One region of the Blautia sp. SC05B48 genome, then DNA from elsewhere that is predicted to be linked to it. Evidence: riboswitches for the same ligand, from Rfam matches in the RefSeq annotation. Region 1 holds a riboswitch; the other holds the start of a gene.
What was found. Region 1 has a riboswitch for FMN ahead of EYS05_RS08705 (ECF transporter S component). Riboswitches for the same ligand answer to the same signal wherever they lie in the genome.
Positions count from the first base shown of each region.

Region 1 (7,313 bases):
GTTTGATACCCTTCAGGCTCAGGTTAATCCGCATTTTCTCTATAATGTACTGAATGTGATATCAAGCAGAGGCATTATGGACGGTGATGAGGAAATTTGTGAGATATGCGGCTGTCTGGCAGCCATGCTCCGATATTCCACAAACACAAAGGAGAGATACGCAACGGTAGAAAAAGAGCTGGAGTATCTTGAACGTTATATTGTTCTGCTGAAATCCAGGTATGAGCATCGCCTGGAAGTGGAAGTAGACTGTGAGGAATCCGTAAAACATGAACAGCTTCCCAAGATTGTGCTGCAGCAGCTGGTGGAGAACAGCATACAGCATGGATATAATAACAGCAAAAATATCATGAAAATTTATGTACGTGGCTGGCGGGATGAAACCGGCTGGTACTTTGAAGTACGGGATAACGGACAGGGTGCCACAGATGAAGTATGTGAAGAGTTAAAACAAAAAATGAAAAAAATCCGGAAAAAGATCATGTCCAGAGGAAGCAGCATAGAGATGGAAATCGGAGGTATGGGACTGGCGAATACCTATGCCAGAATGTTCCTTCTGTACAATGGAAGAGCAGTATTCCGGATACGAAACCTTGAAGAAGGATTAAGCGTCATCATAGGAGTATCGGAAAAGGAGGTCGAAGCCGATGTATCAGGTGATGGTTGTTGATGATGAGCCGATGGCCGCCAGTCTGATCGTCAACATTATAAAACAGAAATACAACAAGTTCGAGATTATGGGAACTGCCTATAACGGTGAAGAAGCACTGGAGCTGATACAGGAAAGAGGAGAACCGGATATTTTGATCACAGATATCCAGATGCCGGTAATGAACGGATTGAAGCTTGTGGAAGAAACAAAAAAGCAATATCCCAATGTGATCAGTGTGATCGTCAGTGGATATCAGGAATTTGAGTATGCAAAACAGGCAATTGCTTTTGGGGTGTGTGATTATATCCTGAAACCGATCGTGCCCTCGGAATTTTCCAAACTGATCACCAGGATAGAAGAAAAGCTGAAACAAAAATATTACAAAGAACGAAATACACTGATACACAAGATGGTAAATGAAATTCCTGTGGATGAAAAAACACTTCGGAGATATTTTCAGTCAGAATGTTATTATGGGGCCATTGTAAGACTGAACGGACTTCCCAGTCGTTACGGGGAACGGGGGAAAAAGGAAGTCTTTTCAGACATCAATGAGATGATGATCGCATATGGACGTGACACTCAGGAGACACTGTATCTCTGTCCGGGAGAACTGGTCAGTGATGAGGATTATGAACAGATGATCAGGAGACGTATTGGAAAAGAACAGCCGGAAGCTGCATATGTGACGTCTGTGATCCGGCGGAGATCAGTTCCGGCAGCACAGATCGGAGAAATGATGCGAGAGCTTTACCGGAAGCTGGATTCTTCTATTATCCTGGGGAAAAACCAGACATTGCTCCTGGAGGAAACCGCATCGCAGGTTCAAGCTGGAAGACCGGGAAAGGATTACGAATATCTGGAAGAGCTGGAATATCTGGCTGGCAAACAGAAGTACGACCGGCTTCAGAAGGAAGTAGAAGCACTGATCAGCAGGTGGGTGCAGGAAGAACATCCTCAGCTGTGGATCGAAGGACGTGTGCGGCAGATAGGCTATCTGCTTCAGCGTTATGATGCAGGAAACCGGGATTACCGGGAGTCAGAATTTCTTATGGATGATATTTTTTCCACTGCAGAAAATGTGGAACAGCTTTGCAACGGGATTTCCGATATCTTTTTTAAGGATATAAAGGAAGATCTGACATCCACACAGAAAACAGATACCGAAGAATATTTTGAGAGTGTGAAAGAATACATCCGAAAACACATGGCGGAACAGCTGTCTCTGCACAGTGTGAGCAAAGCAGTGGGAGTCTCCCAGACATATTTAAGCAGACTTTTCAGAAGGTATGAGGATGCATCTTTTAATACTTATCTGACAGCACTTCGCATGGAGAAGGCAAAGCTTCTTCTTCAGCGTGAAGAGAAGATGTATGTGAAAGATGTTGCGGAAAAGGTAGGATACAAAGATCAGTTTTATTTCAGTCGTATTTTTTATTCCTATACAGGAGTGAGGCCGTCAGAATATGTTGAGAAAGAAAATCATGGGATGATATAACAAAAATAATATTAATCTAAAATGGAGGGTTAAGGTATGCTGTATCATAATGGGGAAAAGCTTACAAAAGAGAAATTTCAGGATCCGGGAAGCGAGTACAGAGCGGCTCCGTTCTGGGCATGGAACTGTAAGATGACAGAAGCGGAGATCGACAATACTCTGGATGCTCTGAAGGCGATGGGAATGGGCGGCGGACATATCCACTGCCGCACAGGAATGGATAATCCTTACATGGGCGAAGAGTTTCTGGATCTGGTAAAATATTCCTGGAAAAAAAGCCTGGAAAAAAATATGCTGACCTGGCTGTATGATGAAGACCGCTGGCCATCCGGAGCAGGCGGCGGACTGGTAACAAGAGACCACAAATACAGGATCCGTTTTCTGCTTTTCACTCCGGAGTGCCAGGATGGAAAAGAGATTGAAAACAGCGAACTTCGTTCTTCCGGACAGGCGATCCGAAGCAATGAGCGTACATTTCTTGGAAAATATCAGGTACGGCTGGAGGATGGTTACCTTACAGAGTATGAAAAGATCGATGAGGATGCACCGCTGAAGGAGGGATTTCAGGAATGGTTTGCCTATCTTGAGGTGTCCGGTGATAATCCATGGTTTAACAATGAGGCGTATCTGAACACACTGGATAAAGAGGCAGTGGAGCGTTTTATCCAGGTAACCCACGAGAAGTATTATGAAAATCTGGGAGAGGAGTTTGGGAAAACCATTCCTGCCATCTTTACAGATGAGCCGCAATTTTCCCATAAACAGTGCCTGGATTTTGCAGATGAGCGGATGGATGTGACCATTCCATATACCGATGATCTGGAAGAAACTTTCCGTGATGCATATGGACATAGCCTTCTTAAGCATCTTCCGGAACTGTTCTGGGAACTTCCGGGAGATGCAGTTTCCAGAATCCGTTATGAGTATCATGACCACATTGCGGAGCGTTTTGCAGAGGCTTTTGCGGATACTGTGGGAGGCTGGTGTAAGGAACATGGCATTGCCCTGACCGGACATATGATGGAGGAGCCGACTCTGGAAACACAGACAGCGGCCCTGGGAGAAGCCATGCGTTCCTATCGTTCCTTTGAGATCCCGGGAATTGATATGCTTTGTGACAGAAGAGAATTTTCTACTGCAAAGCAGGCAGAAAGTGCTGTGCACCAGTTTGGAAGAGAGGGAATGACAAGTGAACTTTATGGTGTTACAAACTGGGATTTTGATTTCCGGGGCCATAAGCTTCAGGGGGACTGGCAGGCAGCTCTTGGAGTAACGGTCCGTGTGCCGCATCTGACCTGGACCTCCATGGCAGGTGAGGCAAAACGTGATTATCCGGCTTCTATCAGCTACCAGTCACCGTGGTATAAAGAATATCCTCTTGTGGAGAATTATTTTGCAAGAGTCAATACAGCTCTCACAAGAGGCGTTCCGCATGTGAAGCTGGCAGTGATCCATCCGGTAGAGTCTTACTGGCTTTTCTGGGGACCGAAGGAGCAGACAGCACCAATCCGTGAGGAGATGGATGAAAACTTTATCCATATGATCGAATGGCTGCTTTATGGTACCGTTGATTTTGATTTTATTTCAGAGTCTCTGCTTCCGGATCTGAATCAGGGACAGGAAGAGGAAAAACTTCTGAAGGTGGGAGTAATGAAATATGATACAGTTCTCGTACCGAACTGCCTGACACTTCGAAGCTCTACCTTGGAGATTCTTGAGAAATTTAAGGAAAGAGGCGGCCGGGTGATCTTTGCAGGACAGCTTCCGAAATATGCAGATGCCCGTCCGTCAGACAGAGGTGCGAAGCTGGCAGAGAAGTGTGAGATTGTGTCATTCAGTAAGTACCGTCTGCTGGAAGCTGTGAAAGAGGCAAGAGATATCGAGGTACTTGAGGATGACGGTAAACCAGCTACAAACCTGATCTACCAGATGAGAGAAGAGGGAGAAAACCGCTGGCTGTTCCTGTGTCATGTAAACCGTACAGAGAAGGTCTCCGATGCCTGTATCGTGATCAATGAACTGCAGGAGCGTAAGAAAAATCAGGATCTTCCAAGAGAAGAAAAACTTCGCATCCGTATCCGTGGATCCTGGAAGTTGACGGTATATGATGCCATGACAGGTGAAATTTATCCGGTGAAAGCAGAGTACCATAAAGGGGACACTGTTCTGGAACGAAGCATGTTTGATCACGACAGTCTTCTTCTCTGGCTGGAGCCGGCTGGCACAGCATCCATGGTATCAGAAGAATTGCTTTCTGAAACAGATAATGCTGAGAATACTGAGAATGGTTCTGCAAGTGAGGAGAAGAAATGTAGCTGCCAGCTGGATATTTCCGATCAGGTGGAGATTGTTCGCAGTGAGCCGAATGTAAGTATTCTGGATCTGGCTGAATATGCGTTTGACGGTGGGGAGTGGCAGCCGGAGGAAGAGATTCTCCGCATTGACAATCTGTTCCGTGAGAAACTGGGATATCCGCTCCGCATGGAGGCTTTTGCACAGCCGTGGACCAATGACAGAGAGGAAGGCTTTGAACATACTTTGTCCCTGCGATTCCATATTCATACAGAGGTTCTGTTGGAAGGGATTTTCCTTGCCATGGAAAATGACGGGAAAACCAGAATATTCCTGGATGAGAAAGCAGTGGAAAACCGTGCAGAGGGATGGTATACAGATCACTGTATCCGCAAAGTGCCGCTTCCGAAGATGGAATCCGGAGAGCATGAACTGGTTGTGGAGATCCCTTACAATTCCAAAGTGAATATCGAAGCAATGTTCCTGCTGGGAGAGTTTTCCGTGAAAGTTGTGGGAAGAGATCAGGTGCTGGATGCGGTGAGCCACAAGGCAGCCTTCAGTGATCTTACCGTTCAGGGTTATCCGTTCTATGGTGGAAATGTGACATATAAAATTCCATTTATCAGCAAAGGCGGAGAAGTAAATGTACGGGCAAATCTGTTCCGCGCACCGGTTATGAAGGCTTCTGTGGATGGAAAAGAAGCGGGGTATATTGCATTTTCTCCTTATGAGGTATCTCTTGGTGAACTGCCGTCAGGAGAGCATCTCCTGGAGTTGACTGTATTTGGAAACAGGGTGAATACATTTGGAATCTTACACAACTGTGACCAGAAAGAAGACTGGTATGGACCAAATGCATGGAGGACAACCGGTGACCTCTGGTCCTATGAGTATCAGATAAAACCGTCAGGTCTTCTGAAAGCGCCGGTTTTTGTAGAGAAAAATTAAGGCTTGTAATTATAAAAAGAGCGCGTTATAATGAACCCATAAAAAAGAAAATTTCTTCGGGGCAGGGTGTGATTCCCTACCGGCGGTATAGTCCGCGACCCGCTTTGGCGGCTGATCTGGTGAGATTCCGGAACCGACAGTAAAGTCTGGATGAGAGAAGAACGCGCAGTATTTGAAGAACGTGCTCAGTGCCCCGGGAAGAAGCTCCCGGGGCTTTTTATGTGAAGAAATTTTTTTCGCGTAAAGATTTCTTGTAGAAATTTTCTTTGAATATTTCTGAAGAAGGAGAGAGAGTTATGAGTGAACAGATATTACAGAGAGGAAATGCCGTGGAAAGAAGCAGAACAAGAACCATCGCGCAGGTAGCCATGCTTGGTGCTGTGGCAGGAGTATTGATGAATCTTGAGTTTCCGATTCCTTTTCTTGCACCGTCTTTTTATCAGCTTGATTTTTCCGAGGTACCGGTTATGGTAGGAACCTTCGCTATGGGACCTGTGGCAGGTATTCTGATCGAGCTTGTGAAGATCCTTGTACATCTTGTGACCAAGGGAACTATGACAGCCGGTGTTGGTGATGTTGCCAACTTCCTGTTTGGATGTGCCTATGTGGTACCGGCCGGCCTGATCTATCGTTTCCATCACAAAAAAAGCAGAGTACATGCAGTTGCAGGTATGGCAGTGGGAACTGTTCTGACAGCAATCCTTGCATGTTTCATCAATGCTTTTGTACTGCTTCCGGCTTACGGTAAGGCTTTTGGAATGCCGATCGAGACCTTTATCCAGATGGGAAGCGCAGTACACAGTTCCGTAAACGGACTGCTTACCTTTGCACTGCTGATCATTGTACCGTTTAATATCTTTAAATATGCACTGACATCTCTGATCGTGTTTGTGATTTATAAGAAGATCCGTGTTGTACTGAAGGGTGACTGATCATAAGCAGTTGCCGGAGGATGAAGAAAAGATCAGAAATTGGTGGTTTCAGATAAATATCTGAGAATGTGAGAAATGCCATGTAATATATTGCCGATGGGCAGTAAATTACATGGCATTTTTTATGTCAGGCGTTTTGTTCAGCAGCTTTCATGACTCCGAGCTCACGTCTCGCAAAAACAACGGCCAGTACAAATGCAGAGGTATCTGCAATTGGTCCTGCGTACATGACGCCATCGATTCCGAAGCAAATCGGGAAAATGACGATCAGTGGCAGCAGGAAGAGCACCTGTCTTGTAAGGGACATGATCACACCAAGTCTGGCTTTTCCAATGGAGGTAAAAAAGCCGGCGGACATAGGCTGGATTCCGTTGGCAAAGGTCATCAGCATGAAGATGCGGAGATATTTTTCTGCAAAATGAAAGTACAGGTCGCTGCCGTTTCCGAAGATGCCTACGATCTGATGTGGGAAGAACTGGAAGCAGATAAAAAATATGGTTGCGATCACAGTACATAAGATTACGGAATAGCGGTATGTCTGGCGCACGCGGCTGTATTTTTCGGCACCGTAATTAAAGCCCCAGATGGGCTGGGAGCCCTGGGAGATTCCGATGCAGATGGCCATAAATACCTGGTTGACTTTGGAAATGATTCCTGCACAGGCGATCGGAATATCACTCCCGTAGGCTGAGAGTGCTCCGTAATGGCGAAGTGTATTGTTCATGACGATCTGCACTGCAGCAATGGCAACCTGATTGATACAGGATGCCATTCCCAGAGAAAAAATGGCAGACAGATTGCGTGCCTTAGGAATCAGCATGGAGCGGTCCAGGTACATTTTCCGAAGTCTGGAAAAATAAAAAATGATCAGAAGTCCGGATACGACCTGACCGATCACGGTTGCCCAGGCAGCACCTTTGATGCCCCAGCCGAATCCAAAGATGAAAAGTGGGTCCAGGATGGTGTTGATGACAGCACCAGCCAGGATACA
Region 1 is NZ_CP040518.1:1,894,975-1,902,287, forward strand. It holds gene EYS05_RS08690 (sensor histidine kinase) at 1-670, shown strand, start outside; gene EYS05_RS08695 (response regulator transcription factor) at 648-2,150, shown strand; gene EYS05_RS08700 (glycosyl hydrolase) at 2,187-5,390, shown strand; FMN riboswitch at 5,439-5,556, shown strand; gene EYS05_RS08705 (ECF transporter S component) at 5,687-6,322, shown strand; gene EYS05_RS08710 (MATE family efflux transporter) at 6,450-7,313, opposite strand, start outside.

Region 2 (7,313 bases), 1.1 Mb from region 1:
CCTACACTCATATGGGTGGAAAGATCGGCGTTCTTGTAGACGTTGAGACAGATGTTGTTAACGATGCTGTTAAAGAGATGGCTAAGAACGTAGCTATGCAGATCGCAGCTCTGAAACCGCAGTACACAAGCGACAAAGAAGTAAGCGCTGAGTACATTGAGCATGAGAAAGAGATCCTTATGGCTCAGATCCAGAATGATCCGAAGGAGTCCCAGAAACCGGCTAAGGTTATCGAGGGAATGATCACAGGACGTATCAAGAAAGAGCTTAAAGAGATCTGCCTTCTTGACCAGACATACGTAAAAGCAGAGGACGGAAAACAGTCCGTTGCTAAATACGTAGAGCAGGTAGCAAAAGAGAACGGCGCTAAGATCCAGATCAAAGGCTTCGTTCGCTACGAGACAGGCGATGGTCTTGAGAAGAAAGAAGAGAACTTCGCTGAGGAAGTTGCAAAACAGATGGGTAAATAATCCATTAACTTAAGTTTTCATTATATTATTTTAATAAGTCTGAATTTAAGTATTTAAAAACCTTGAAAGCCGATGGTGTAGATTGATAACAGTCAAAGCCATCGGTTTTCTTTATCCAAATATCTTGGACACTCTGTCAAATATATTCTCTGGTTCTTCCAGCCGCATCAAAATAAGCAAGATCATGCATTGACAGAGATAATCGATACTTTCAAAACTCCTAAATGTCACGGCCTGCGCCTGTTTCCGCTTATAATTCCTCACTATTTGTGCCGCCAGCCAAAGGCGGCGGAATGGAGATTTTTATGAAATATACCCAGGATAATGGAAAAATTAAATTATGTGAAACTGATAATATGGATCATCTCGTGCGATTAACACAAGCGTTGAATGAAAATAATATTCTTTACGAAACGAGATTGAAAAAAGGAACATTTATCAATAATCTTTTTTTCCTGATTTTTTATCATACTTTTGCATCGGGAATTGATCATAAGAATGAAACAACATGTATTTATGTACTAGAAAAAGATTTTGCTGCTGCCCAAAAAGCAATAGTAAACTGCAGATAAAAAAATTCATCTTCCAAGGCACAGGCTCTGTGTGCTGGCTATCGGTCATTGCTTGCGTGTCTGTTTGTCAACCAAAGCCTGAGAATAGCAATACGACGATTGCCTGCCAGTAACTAATATTCCGCATGGAATGAGTGAAATAAAAATTCCGCTTTACAAATTACAGATAAAGTATTAAAATAAACAAGAAGATATCTTCAGGGCAGGGTGAGATTCCCTACCGGCGGTAAAGCCCGCGAGCCGAGAGGTATGATCCGGTGAGATTCCGGAGCCGACAGTACAGTCTGGATGGAAGAAGATGATAGTACAGTTGATTTTTGTATGAATGAATGTAGTATCAGAGCTCTGAGATGGTAATCCATTTCAGAGCTTTTTATATAGGAAATCAGACATTCATTTATCGATCAGATGTAACCGATCAATTCCACCCTGTAGATATTTCTGCAGGCTTTTTTTGTATCTGTTACATTGTTTTCGAAATAAATATACCACTTACTTGTCTGTGAATCCGATTGCACAGGTCTAAAAGCTTCGGCGTACCAGAGCGTGTTTGAAAAATCATTCCTGCAATCTGCACGCCCCACTTTGCGGTATATTTTGCCCGAATTCAGTTGCCGTAGCCCGCTACGGCGCCCTCATCCGGACAAAATCTCCCACAAATTGTGACGCACATCTTGCAGAAAGCCTTTTTCAAACACGCTCTAGGCAAAGAACAGGAATAAGAAAGAAGGAATAAAAATGACGGATCAGGAATATATGCTTCGGGCGATTCAGCTGGCAAAAAAAGGAGAAGGCTGGACGAATCCCAATCCGATGGTAGGGGCAGTGATCGTAAAAGACGGAAGGATCATCGGGGAAGGCTATCATAAAAAGTATGGAGAACTTCATGCAGAACGTAATGCTATTGCTTCTCTTACAGAATCAGCAGAAGGTGCGGTGATTTATGTTACGCTTGAGCCTTGCTGTCATCATGGAAAAACACCTCCATGTACGGAAGCGATCATTGAACAGAAGATAAGAAAAGTGGTGATCGGTTCCCGGGATCCGAATCCGAAAGTGGCGGGAAAAGGTGTACAGATGTTAAGGGAAGCCGGTGTAACAGTAGTTGAAGATTTTATGAGAGAAGAATGTGATCAGCTGAATCCGGTGTTTTTTCATTATATTACTATGAAGACTCCTTATGTGGTGATGAAGTATGCCATGACACTGGATGGGAAGATCGCAACGAAGACAGGAGCATCAAAATGGATTACCGGAGAAGCGGCAAGAAAAGAAGTACAGCATATGCGGCATCAGTACATGGGGATCATGGCAGGTATTGGAACTGTGCTTGCAGATGATCCGATGTTAAACGTCCGGGTAGAAGGCTGGAAAAGTCCTGTCAGGATTGTGTGCGACAGTAAGCTCAGAATCCCGCCGGACAGTCAGATCGTAAAAAGTGCGGAAAAGTACCGGACGATCGTGGCTTATGCAGATCAGAAAAATACAGAAGAAAAAATAAAAATATTACATACCATGGGAGTTGAGACCATTTACTGTCCGGATGAAAAGAATCAGATAGACCTTAAGAAGCTGATGACAGATCTTGGAAGCAAAGGCATTGACAGTATTCTCCTGGAAGGAGGCGGTACGTTAAATGACAGTGCCCTGCGAGCCGGAATTGTAAAGGAAGTACAGGCTTTTGTGGCACCAAAGCTGTTTGGCGGTGTGGCCGGGAAGACACCGGTAGAAGGTATCGGAGTTGAATTCCCGTCTGAAGCAGTGGAACTGAAATATACAGATATCTGCCAGATTGGTGAGGACATCCGGATAAGATGTCAGGTGTGTGAGAAAAAACAGGAGGAATCATGTTTACAGGAATCGTAGAAGAGAAAGGAAAAGTCCGTTATATACAGCTGACAGGAGAATCAGGGATCCTGGCAGTGAAAGCCCGGAAAGTCCTGGAAGGGACAAGAATCGGTGACAGTATTGCTGTGAATGGTGTGTGTCTGACAGTTACGTCGATCCAGCCGGACGGATTTACTGCCGATGTGATGGCAGAGACGATCAGAAGAAGCAGTCTTGGCAGCTGTAAAGCTGGAAGCCAGGTAAACCTGGAACGTGCAATGGCTGCAGATGGCAGGTTCGGGGGACACATAGTAAGCGGCCATATTGATGGGACTGGAGTGATACGTTCCATGCTCCGGGAAGAAAATGCCATCTGGGTATCGATTGAGACATCGCCACAGATCTTGCATCTGATCGTGGAAAAAGGATCCGTTTGTATTGATGGGATCAGCCTGACAGTTGCAAGGGTTGATGAAGCTGGTTTTCAGGTGTCGGTCATTCCACATACAGGAGAAGAAACCACCCTTTTGGAAAAGGTGCCGGGGGATCTGGTTAATCTGGAAAATGATGTGATCGGAAAATATGTAGAAAAACTGCTTGGCATCAGAAAAAATGAAGAAGAGAAAAAAGAATCCGGAATTACGATGAAGTTTCTTGAAGAATTCGGGTTTTAGAACAGGAGGATATACACTATGTCACAAAATTATCAGTACAACACAATTGAAGAGGCACTTAGGGATCTTAAGGAAGGAAAAATAGTTCTGGTCACAGATGATCCGGACAGAGAAAATGAGGGAGATCTGATATGTGCGGCAGAGTTTGCGACCCGGGAAAATATTAATTTCATGGCGACTTATGCAAAGGGTCTTATCTGTACACCGATGAGTGCAGAAATTGCGGCGAGATTGAATTTTCCGCCGATGGTTGCTGAGAACACGGACAATCACAGTACAGCATTTACCGTGGCAGTGGATCACGCAGATACAACCACCGGTATCTCTGCGGCAGAACGCTCCTATACCATTATGAAGTGTGTGGATGATCAGTCAAAACCGGAGGATTTCAGAAGACCGGGACATGTATTTCCGCTTATTTCCAGAAAAGGCGGGGTTCTGGTACGAAATGGTCATACGGAGGCAACAACAGATCTTATGAGACTTGCCGGACTGAAAGAATGCGGCGTGTGCTGTGAAGTTATGAAAGAAGATGGCACTATGATGCGTACATCACAGCTATGGGAAATGGCAAAAGAGCATAACCTTACATTTATTACGATCCGTGATCTGCAGGATTATATAAGAATACATGAAAAGCATGTAAAGGAGGAAGCAGCTGCAAACCTCCCAACGCAGTACGGTGATTTTAAAATGTATGGCTATATCAATGACATTACAGGAGAGCATCATCTGGCACTGGTAAAAGGTGATCTAGGAGATGGTGAGGATGTGCTTTGCCGTGTACATTCGGAGTGCCTGACAGGAGATGCATTCGGATCGCTCAGATGTGACTGCGGCCTGCAGCTGCAGACAGCGATGCGCCAGGTAGAGGCGGAAGGCAGAGGGATCATTCTGTATATGAGACAGGAAGGCAGAGGGATCGGACTGATCAATAAGATCAAAGCCTATGCGCTTCAGGAACAGGGATATGATACCGTGGAGGCTAATGTGAAGTTAGGGTTTGCACCGGATCTCAGAGAGTACTGGGTTGGGGCACAGATACTGTCAGACCTTGGTGTGAAATCATTAAGATTACTGACCAATAACCCGGATAAAGTCTATGGGCTTGGCGAATTCGGGTTGAAGATCAATGAGAGAGTACCATTGGAGATTCCGGTACAAAAGTATGACCGGAAGTATATGAAGACGAAGCAGGAAAAGATGGGTCATATTTTTAAAGAAATAAATTTATAAAAAACAGCAAATAGCAGGAGGAAGAAAAAATGAGACAGATCAATTTAGTAGAAGGAAAAGTAGTAGCACCGGAGGGAATGAAGGTTGGTATCGTGGCAGCGAGATTCAATGAGATCATTGTGAATAAATTATTGGGAGGGGCAGTCGACGGACTGGTAAGACATGGAGTAGAAGAAGAGAATATTACTGCAGCATGGGTGCCGGGAGCATTTGAGATTCCGCTTACAGCACAGAAAATGGCACAGTCAGGAAAATATGATGCAGTTATCTGCGTGGGAGCTGTCATTCGTGGAGATACTTCACATTATGATCTGGTGTGCAATGAATCTGCCAAGGGGATCGCACAGGTTGAACTTGCAACAGGGATCCCGGTCTTATTCGGAGTGATCACGACTGAGAATATCGAGCAGGCTATTGCGCGGGCAGGAAGCAAAGCGGGAAATAAAGGCTATGACTGTGCGTTATCTGCGATCGAGATGGTCAATCTGATGAAGCAGCTCTAATAGATAGGGAAATAAATGATGACAAAAACAATCATATTCGATTATGATGGAACGATCCATCATACCATTGGAATCTATGAACCGGCATTTCGTGAAACCTATCAGTGGCTGACAGAACAGAAGGCTGCAGAAGAACGGGAGATAGGCTCGGCGGAAATTGCCGGCTGGCTGGGATTTAACAGTAAGGAGATGTGGAATACATTTTTGCCGGAGCTGGATCAGAGCTATAAAGAGCAGGCGAGCAGGATGGTAGGAGAACTGATGGTCAGACAGATCAGGAAGCATAAGGCAGTGTGGTATCCGGGAGCAGAGGAGATGCTTACAGCCTTGAAGAACCGGGGATATCATCTTGTGATCTTAAGTAACTGTAAAGCTTCCTATCGTGAGGCGCACTGGAAGGAATTTGGGATGGAACGATGGTTCGATCATTTTTATGACTGCGAATCGTATGGATTCCGTCCAAAGACAGAAATTGTGCAGGAAATCATCCGGGAATATACAGGCCCTTATCTGGTGGTCGGAGACAGGAGGCAGGATCTGGAATGTGCCAGAGCCTGCAAAAGCCCATTTATAGGATGCCTGTATGGATATGGTGAGAGCGGGGAGCTGAACGGAGCAGATCGTCTTGCAGAACATATAGAGGATATACCACAGTTGGTGATATGAGGATGAGCTCAGCTTTATCCGAAAGTAGAAGCTGTACATTGACAGAAGGCATAGGACTGACGGGAACGGCATAAATATTATAAAAATCCGAAGGATCCTAAAATATGATTTCCCTCAGTCTATGTATGATCGTAAAAAATGAAGAAGCAGTTCTTGAGAGGATCTTGAAGCCGGTTTCTCAGGTGATGGATGCGATCCTGATCGCAGATACCGGTTCTTCAGACAGAACAAAAGAGATCGCGGAGCAGTATACGTCGCAGGTGTTTGATTTTCCCTGGTGTGATGATTTTTCTGCTCCGCGTAATTTTCTTCTGGAAAAAGTCCGCACCGATTACTGGATGTGGCTGGATGCGGATGATGTCCTGGATGAAGAAAATCTGGAAAAACTGAAGAGTCTTAAAGAAACTCTGGATTCCGGAACAGATGTTGTAATGATGGAATATGCGGCAGGGTTTGACCAGAGCGGGAGAACAACATTTTCTTATTTTCGGGAGCGGATAATGAAAACATCCAGAAATTTCAGATGGAATGGGGCAGTTCATGAAACTGTGATTCCGGAGGGAAATATCATTTATTCGGATGTGGTGATCCGGCACCGGAAATGTGGAAAAGGTGATCCGGACCGTAATCTTCGCATTTATGAAAAAATGCTGGCAGGAGGAGAAACGCTGGAACCCAGACATCAGCTTTATTATGGGAGAGAACTGTATTATCATCAGCGTTATCCGGAGACAGAGGCTGTGTTGGTGGAGTTCCTGAAAAATCCATCCGGATGGCTGGAAAATAAGATCGATGCCTGTTTTGTACTTGGACAGTGCTACCGGAAAATGGGAGAAAAAAAGTACGCACTGGAAGCTTTTCTGTACAGTCTGACTATGGATGTGCCGAGGGCGGAAATCTGTTGTGAGGTCGGAAAGATTTTTCTGGAAAGAGAGCTTCCCAGACAGGCTGGCTATTGGTATGGGCAGGCGCTTACTGTGCCGTCAGATAAGAAAAAATGTGGATTTTTTATGGCTGAGTGTCATGGATTTGTGCCATATATGCAGCTTTGCGTTTGTTATGATAAGATGGGATGTCCGGAGCAGGCATTCTTTTTTCATAAGAAAGCGAAGGGACTGAAGCCGGAAGATCCGGGAGTATTGTATGACCAGAAATATTTCTGGGAAAAATATGGTCTGGTATAAAAGAAAAGATATCTTTATTATATTTTTCCTGGCAGGGTACAAGCTTGCGGGGATCCTATGCACAGGTAAAAGCTGTTGTCATATACTGTAGGGAAAGTTATTTTCCTATGAGGTGATCGAAGAATGCTGTTCAGGCATCGAAAACGTAAGGAAATGGAAATGCAGCAGGACAGTCATGAGG
Region 2 is NZ_CP040518.1:2,990,755-2,998,067, forward strand. It holds gene tsf (translation elongation factor Ts) at 1-470, shown strand, start outside; gene EYS05_RS13880 (hypothetical protein) at 776-1,042, shown strand; FMN riboswitch at 1,232-1,346, shown strand; partial or broken gene EYS05_RS18110 (DUF6783 domain-containing protein) at 1,506-1,703, opposite strand; partial or broken gene EYS05_RS18115 (DUF6783 domain-containing protein) at 1,653-1,778, shown strand; gene ribD (bifunctional diaminohydroxyphosphoribosylaminopyrimidine deaminase/5-amino-6-(5-phosphoribosylamino)uracil reductase RibD) at 1,781-2,908, shown strand; gene ribE (riboflavin synthase) at 2,890-3,543, shown strand; gene EYS05_RS13905 (bifunctional 3,4-dihydroxy-2-butanone-4-phosphate synthase/GTP cyclohydrolase II) at 3,562-4,779, shown strand; gene ribH (6,7-dimethyl-8-ribityllumazine synthase) at 4,809-5,282, shown strand; gene EYS05_RS13915 (HAD family hydrolase) at 5,298-5,948, shown strand; gene EYS05_RS13920 (tetratricopeptide repeat-containing glycosyltransferase family 2 protein) at 6,053-7,132, shown strand; gene EYS05_RS17825 (hypothetical protein) at 7,256-7,313, shown strand, end outside.
Region 2: it holds a riboswitch for FMN, as region 1 does, so the genes downstream of both, EYS05_RS18115 (DUF6783 domain-containing protein) here and EYS05_RS08705 (ECF transporter S component) in region 1, are expected to answer to the same signal.